DNA from 2 places in the Roseateles sp. FW305-36 genome. Region 1 is predicted to be linked to the other one. Evidence: riboswitches for the same ligand, from Rfam matches in the RefSeq annotation. Region 1 holds a riboswitch; the other holds the start of a gene.
The links. A riboswitch is a leader RNA that binds a small molecule or an ion and turns the genes downstream of it on or off. The one in region 1 is predicted to bind cyclic di-GMP.
Positions count from the first base shown of each region.

Region 2: linked by a shared signal. The riboswitch ahead of AC3WOE_RS29725 (S53 family peptidase) and the one ahead of AC3WOE_RS29475 (hypothetical protein) in region 1 are both predicted to bind cyclic di-GMP.

Region 1 is NZ_JBYSZK010000026.1:1,650-4,904, forward strand. Features, by position in the region: gene AC3WOE_RS29460 (M48 family metallopeptidase) at 1-39, opposite strand, end outside; gene AC3WOE_RS29465 (flavin reductase family protein) at 111-587, shown strand; gene AC3WOE_RS29470 (SRPBCC family protein) at 662-1,105, shown strand; gene AC3WOE_RS29475 (hypothetical protein) at 1,115-1,939, opposite strand; cyclic di-GMP riboswitch class I at 2,034-2,124, opposite strand; gene AC3WOE_RS29480 (hypothetical protein) at 2,245-3,255, opposite strand, start outside.
Region 2 is NZ_JBYSZK010000027.1:14,611-17,865, forward strand. Features, by position in the region: gene AC3WOE_RS29725 (S53 family peptidase) at 1-1,123, opposite strand, end outside; cyclic di-GMP riboswitch class I at 1,176-1,271, opposite strand; gene AC3WOE_RS29730 (molybdopterin-dependent oxidoreductase) at 1,439-3,255, opposite strand, start outside.

The DNA of each region.
Region 1 (3,255 bases):
CTGCAGGTCGTCGCGGACCTGGAAGTCATCGGCATCCATGCCGGCATTGTGCTTCGACGGCAAAGCCCGGCTTCGTAGGACGGCGGCGCGGGACTGGCGACAATCAACGCATGGACAGCCAGCAATTCCGCGCCGCTCTGGGCATGTTCGCCACCGGCGTCACCATCGTCACCGTGCGTTCGCCGGAAGGAAACCTCGTCGGCCTCACCGCCAATTCCTTCAACTCCGTGTCGCTCGACCCGCCGCTGGTGCTGTGGAGCCTGTCGCGGCGCGCCGGCTCCATGCCGGTGTTCACCCACGGCTCGCACTACGCCATCAACATCCTGGCCGCCGACCAGAAGGAGCTGGCCCAGCGCTTCGCGATGCGCGACATCGACCGCTTCGCCGGCGTCGCCTGGCGCGAGGGCGCTGGCGGCGCCCCGGTGCTGGACGGCGCCGTGGCCACCTTCGAGTGCGCCAACCGCAGCCGCTACGAGGAAGGCGACCACGTCATCTTCGTCGGCGAGGTGGAGCGCTGCACGGTCCGGGTCGGGGCCCAGCCGCTGATCTTCCACGGTGGCCGTTACTTCACCGAGTTGCCCATCTGAGGGTTGTCGATTCCACTGCGGGTCGTTCGTCGTCAAGGCAGAGGGCCAGTCCTCTGTCCAACCCAGGAAGCATCATGACCAACACCGTCACCCTGCACCGCGTGCTGCGCTGCCCGCCCGACCGCGTCTACCGCGCCTTCACGACGCCTGCCGCCATGGCCAAGTGGCTGCCGCCGCACGGCTTCACGGGCACCGTCCACGAGATGGACGCCAAGGTGGGCGGCAGCTACAAGATGTCGTTTACCAACTTCACGACCGGCGGCGGCCACAGTTTCGGTGGCCGCTACCTGGAGCTGGTGTCGGGCCAGAAGCTGCGCTACACGGCCGTCTTCGACGACGCCAACCTGCCCGGCGAGATGACGACGACGGTGGAGCTGCGCGCCGTGTTCTGCGGCACCGAGGTCCACATCAAGCAGGAAGGCATCCCGGCCGTGATCCCCGTCGAGGCCTGCTACATGGGCTGGCAGGAGTCGCTGCAGTTGTTGGCTCAGCTGGCCGAGCCTGAGATCAACCAGTAAGCAGCTCGCTCACTTCGGACCGGTCCCGGGCACGATGGCCGCCATCGCGGCCTTGAAGGCCGGGTCAGCCAGCATCGCGTTCCAGGCCGCCATCAGCGCGGCGTAGTCGCCCGTCGAGATCTTCTTGGCATTGATCGCGGCCGTGATCGAAGCATTGAGCTTGACGAGGGCGTCGTACTTCGCGAAGCCTTTGCCCTTGAGCTGGGTCACGGCATAGTTGCTGTAGCCCCAGGCCGTGTTCAGGTTGTTCCAGTCACCGGAGCCCGGCTGGATGTAGCTGACGGGTGCGGGCGCCGGCGAGGGCGCCGGTGCGGGCGGCGCAGCCACGGGAGCGGGTGCCGGCGCGGTGGTGGGCTTGCCGCAGTTGCCGGTCACGTTGATGCGCACCCAGCCGGTGCTCGGCACGCCGTCGACATTGACGACGACCTTGACGTTGTTGGCGCCGGCGAACAGATAAGGTTGGGTCCAGATCGTCTTGACGACCTTGGGCGTGAGGGCGATCTGCGTGTTCTGCGCGATCAGCGTGTCATTGCTGTAGATGCGGTTGGTGCTGGTCGCGACGGCCGTGGCGCTGATCTCGTCGTATTTGAAGTTGAAGGCGCAGCGGCCCAGGCTGGAGATGAAGGCGTCCTTCTCGCTGACGGTGATCTGCGGCATGGCGCCCGATGCGCTGCCGTTGGCAGCAACCAGCATCGGCGCGGCCTGGGCGACGACGGTCTGGCCGTCGCTCTTGACGATGCGCACGAGGCCGGTGAGCTGGGCCGTGGGGTCGGCGGCGAAGCTGGCCTGGGCGAACAGGGCGAGGGCAGCGAGGGCAGTGGCTTGGTACTTCATGGCGTGGTCTTTCGGATTGATGCAAAGGGTGGGACTACTGGGCAGTAGCCGGCACCTCCCCGTGTGCCACGCTGCGGACATGACCTTGTCCGCCTAGGGCAGCCCCGCTGTCTTTTGCCCCTTGCGGAGCATGAAGACCGGTGGCTTTGCGTCCCCGCCTTTCGACGGGTTTGCCGACTGCATGGACGCAAGTGTGCGGATGTAAGCCGTGTTTTGTCCGTGCGTCAGTTCACGAACGGACACCCCCGCCCGGCGAGCGGCGCGAGGCTCGCGACAAGCGGTTTCGAAGCTTGCGACGGGCTTGCTCAGGCCGCGGCGCGGCCGGCGGGCATCGCGGCGGGCGCGTTCAGCAGCCGCGGCCAGCGCCAGGCCAGCAGTGCCGCGCTGAGGGCCGCGATGACCAGCGCCGGCATGGTCACGCCCGCCCAGGCCAGCAAGGGCAGCAGCAGCCCGCACAGCAGGAAGAAGGCCAGCAGCGGCAGGCCCGCCGTCCACGGTGTCGGCGCATGCAGCCGCGCCGGTGCGCGTGTCAGGCACAGCGCCGCCACGGGCAGCGCGGCCATCGGCAGGCTCATCAGCGCCGGCTGGTCGGCTGCATGCGCCAGCGCTGCCATCGCCCCCATCGTCAGCACCCAGGCGACGGCGAAGTGGCGCAGCTGCATCCAGGCCACCGCGCGGTTCAGCCCCCGGCCTTGAGGCATGCCGGGCAGCAGCGCCAGCAAAGCCTGCTCGCGGCGCGAATGCCACAGCATGGCGGGCAACTGCAGGCCAGGGCTCAGGCCGGCGCTGACCAGCGCGATGCCCAGGCCCAGCGCGGCCGACTTCCAGGCCACGACCATCGCCGGCCCGGCGAACGCGAAGCCGACAGCGAAGCCCAGGCCGACGACGACGAAGCCGGTGAATACGTTGATCGCCTGCCGCAGCCAGTGCTGCAAGCCGTGCAGCGCGACCTCGGCACGCGCCATGGCGCTCGCCTGCGTGGGTTGGGCTCCGGCCAGCAGCCGGGCCAGCCACCAGCGGGCAACAGCGTCGGCCGGTCCGGCCAGCCGCTCGCCGGTGCGACCGAACACGGCCAGGCCGGCGCGGTTGCCGCCCATGCCTTCCTTGGCAGCCTTGCGAATGCGGGTATGGGCGGCGTACATGGCGTGGTGAGCGGCGTCGCCGCGGCCGAGCACGCGCGGCAGCACGGTGGCGAGGACCAGCAGGCACAGCGCCAGCCACAGCCACGGCAGGGCCTGCCAGGCTGCGGCGATGGCGGACAGTTGCGGCGCCCAGCGTTCGTGCAGGCGCCACGGCAGCACGAAGCCCGGACCGAT
Region 2 (3,255 bases), on a different contig from region 1:
CGACGGCGCGCTTGGCGTAGCCGCCGATGGTGCCGCTCTGGTAGCTGGGCAGGGCCACATAGGCGCTGGTGCCGCCGCCGGTGCCGGTCCAGGTCGTTTCGCTGCGGCTGCCGCCGGTGTAGCTCAGCGTGGTGCCGCCGACGGCGACGACGCGGCTGGACACCGAGGGCCAGGACACGGCCGCGCCGTTGTCGCCGGTGGCGGCCAGATAGCTCATGCCGGTGGCGGTGAAGGCGCTGTCGTAGCTCGACGTCCAGCTGCCCTCGGCGGCGCCGAAGCTCATGGACACGACACCGGTGCCCATCTTGTTGGCCAGGGCGACGGCCTTGGACAGGCTGCCGACGCCGGCATCCGGGGCTTCGATGAGGACGAGGCGGGCCAGCGGCGCGGTGGCATGGGCCCATTGCACGTCCAGCGCAATCTCGGTGGCCCAGCCGCTGTCGTAGGCGGGCGCCGTGGCGGTCAGGGCGCCGGCGGTCGTGCTGTAGGCGACGACCAGCTCGCAGCTGCTGGCGGAGGCCGCCGCCAGGGGCAGGCTGGCGCTGGCGGCCAGGGTGCGGTTGGTGCAGGTCGGCAGGCCGAACTTGGCGTTGAAGGCGGCCAGTTCGGCGGCGACATTGGGGTTGTGCTTGGCGTTGACGATGTAGATGGTCTGGCCGGCGCCGAGCTGGGCGGCCTGGGCCGAAGTCAGGCCGGTGGTGCTGGCGGGCAGGGCCGGCTGGCCATAGGCAGCGCGGATCTGGGCCGGCGTGTAGGTCGTCACCGCCGTGGACGTGGCCATCGGCGCGGCCTCGCCGGCACTGGCGGAAAGGGCGCGGGGGCGCCGGGCTTCGTCCAGGCGCTCACGCGTCAGGCCCTTGGTGTCGACGCTGGACAGGGCCAGGGCGCGGTGCGGCGTGGCGCCGTTGTCGGGCTCTTCGAGGTCGACGGCGGCGGTGTGGAAAGTGGGTTGGGCGACGGCACTGGCGGCGACGCCGTCGTCGAGATCGACGCTGAGGCTGATGGCCGAGGCCGCTGCGCTGCTCTGGACCGAGGCGCCGTCATCAGCGCCGCCTCCGCAGGCGGTCAGGACCGCAAGGGTCAGCAGGCTGAGAGTCCAAGAGAGGTGGCGGGTACTGCGCATGGCCAGGTTCTCGTACAAAAGCAGAGGGCCACGCCGATCAAGACCTGCCGGTCTTGGCGGCCCCGCTGCCGTGGCGCTTGCGCGATGCAAGTGCTGTAGGCCGGTGGCTTTGCGTCCCCGCCTTTCGACGGGTTTGCCCTCAGGGTTGTGAAACAGGGACAGTCTAGGCGCCGGGGTTCCGGCTGGCACGGGCCGCGGAGGGCGGCTCGTGACTTCTGCCTCGGTGGGCGGCGTGAGCTATTGCTGCCGCCAGTCTGGGTTTCGTGAGTTACTGCCGTGTGGTTGCTTTGTGTCACAGGGGACACAAAAACCAGCTCACGCCGGCGCGATCTCCACCGCCACGCCCGACAGCACCGCATTGCCGCTGAGCGGGTCGCGCGCCGCGTCGTCCAGCAGCGCATTCATGTTGACGCCGGGCCGCTCGCGCGCCACGCCGAGTTGCACGCCGTCGAGGTCGTGTCCCCAGCCATGCGGCAGGCTGACGACGCCGGGGCTCATGTCGGCGCTGCGCTCGACGCGGGCGATCAGCTCGCCCACCGCGCTCTTGACCTTGGCGAATTCGGCCAGACCCAGGCGATCCGCGTCGCCGGGGTTCACGAGCAGGGTGCAGCGGTCCGGGCCCTTGGCCAGCACGGGCAGGTTGTGCATCCAGCTGTTGCCCGAGCGCGTGTCGCGACGGCCGATGAGGCTGAACTCGGGCGCCGGTTCGGCCTTCACCGTGGCGAGATCGGCCAGCACCGAGGGCGGTGCCAGCTCGATCTTGCCGCTGGGCGTGCGCAGCACCTCGGGGATGCGCGGCTGCAGCGCACCGAGGTCGACGCCGCCGCCTTCGACGGTGCTGGCGGCCTTCACCTTGGCCAGGTTGATGCCGTCGGGCTTGCGGCCGAACTGGTCGCCGTAGGGGCCGACGCGCAGCTGCAGGTCGATGAGGCGCTCGGGGCCGCGCCAGGGCTTGAGGGCCGCCATCACCGCCGGCGTCTGGTCACCGGCAAAGCGGCGCACATCGGATTCGATGGCCTCGTCGTCGAGCTGGCCCACATCCACGCCCAGGCCCCGGCCTTCGAGCAGAGCGCACAGGCGCAGGATGGTCTGCCACTCCTGCGGCGTGCCGGCGGGCGCGTCGAAGACCGGGCCCGAAAAGCGCGCATGGTTGCGGTGGCTGAGCTGCGGGAAGGCGACGTCGTAGTGCAGGTCTTCCAGTGGCGACAGACCCGGCAGGATGACGTCGGCGTGGCGGCTGGTCTCGTTGACGTAGATGTCCATGCTGAGCATGAAGTCCAGGCCTTCGAGTGCCTGGGCGATGCGCGGGCCGCCGGGGGCCGACAGCACGGGGTTGCTGGCGATGCTGATCAGGGCCTTGATCTGGCCCTCGCCAGCGGTCTCCATCTCCTCGGCCATCACGGTGATGGGCAGTTCGCCGAAGACCTCGGGCGCGCCGGACACACGGCTCTTGCGCCGCCCGGTCGTGATGCCTTTTCCGCTGCCGGGCTTGCCCTGGGTGTTGGGCGCGAAGGCGGCGGCCTTGGCGAACATCGCGCCGCCTTCGCGGTCGAGGTTGCCGGTCAGCACATTGATGAGGTCGACCAGCCAGGAGTTGACGGTGCCGAAGCGCGTCGTGCAGGTGCCGATGCGGCCGTAGACGGCGGCGTGCGGCGCGGCGGCCAGTTCGCGGGCGATGCGGCGCTGGGTTTCGGCCGGGATGCTGCAGCCGGCGGCGGTGACCTCGGGCGCGAAGGGCGCGACGGCGGCGCGGGCTTCGTCCAGGCCGTTGACGTGGTCGGCGAGCCGGCCCAGCTTGACGAGGTTCTCGGCGAACAGCGTGTGGGCGATGCCGGCCAGCAGCAGGGCGTCGCCACCCGGGCGGATGGCCAGGTGCTCGTCGGCCGCCGCGGCCGTTTCGCTGCGGCGCGGGTCGACGACGACGATGCGGCCGCCGCGGGCGCGCAGGGCCTTGGCCTTGCCGCGGTAGTCGGGCACCGTCCACAGGCTGCCGTTGCTGATCATCGGGTTGCCGCCGAGGATGAGCAGGTAGTCGCAGCGCTCGATGTCGGGCAGGGGGATGCTCAGCCAGTGGCCGAACATCAGGCCGGCGCTGAGCTGCTTGGGCATCTGGTCCAGCGTGGAGGCGCTGA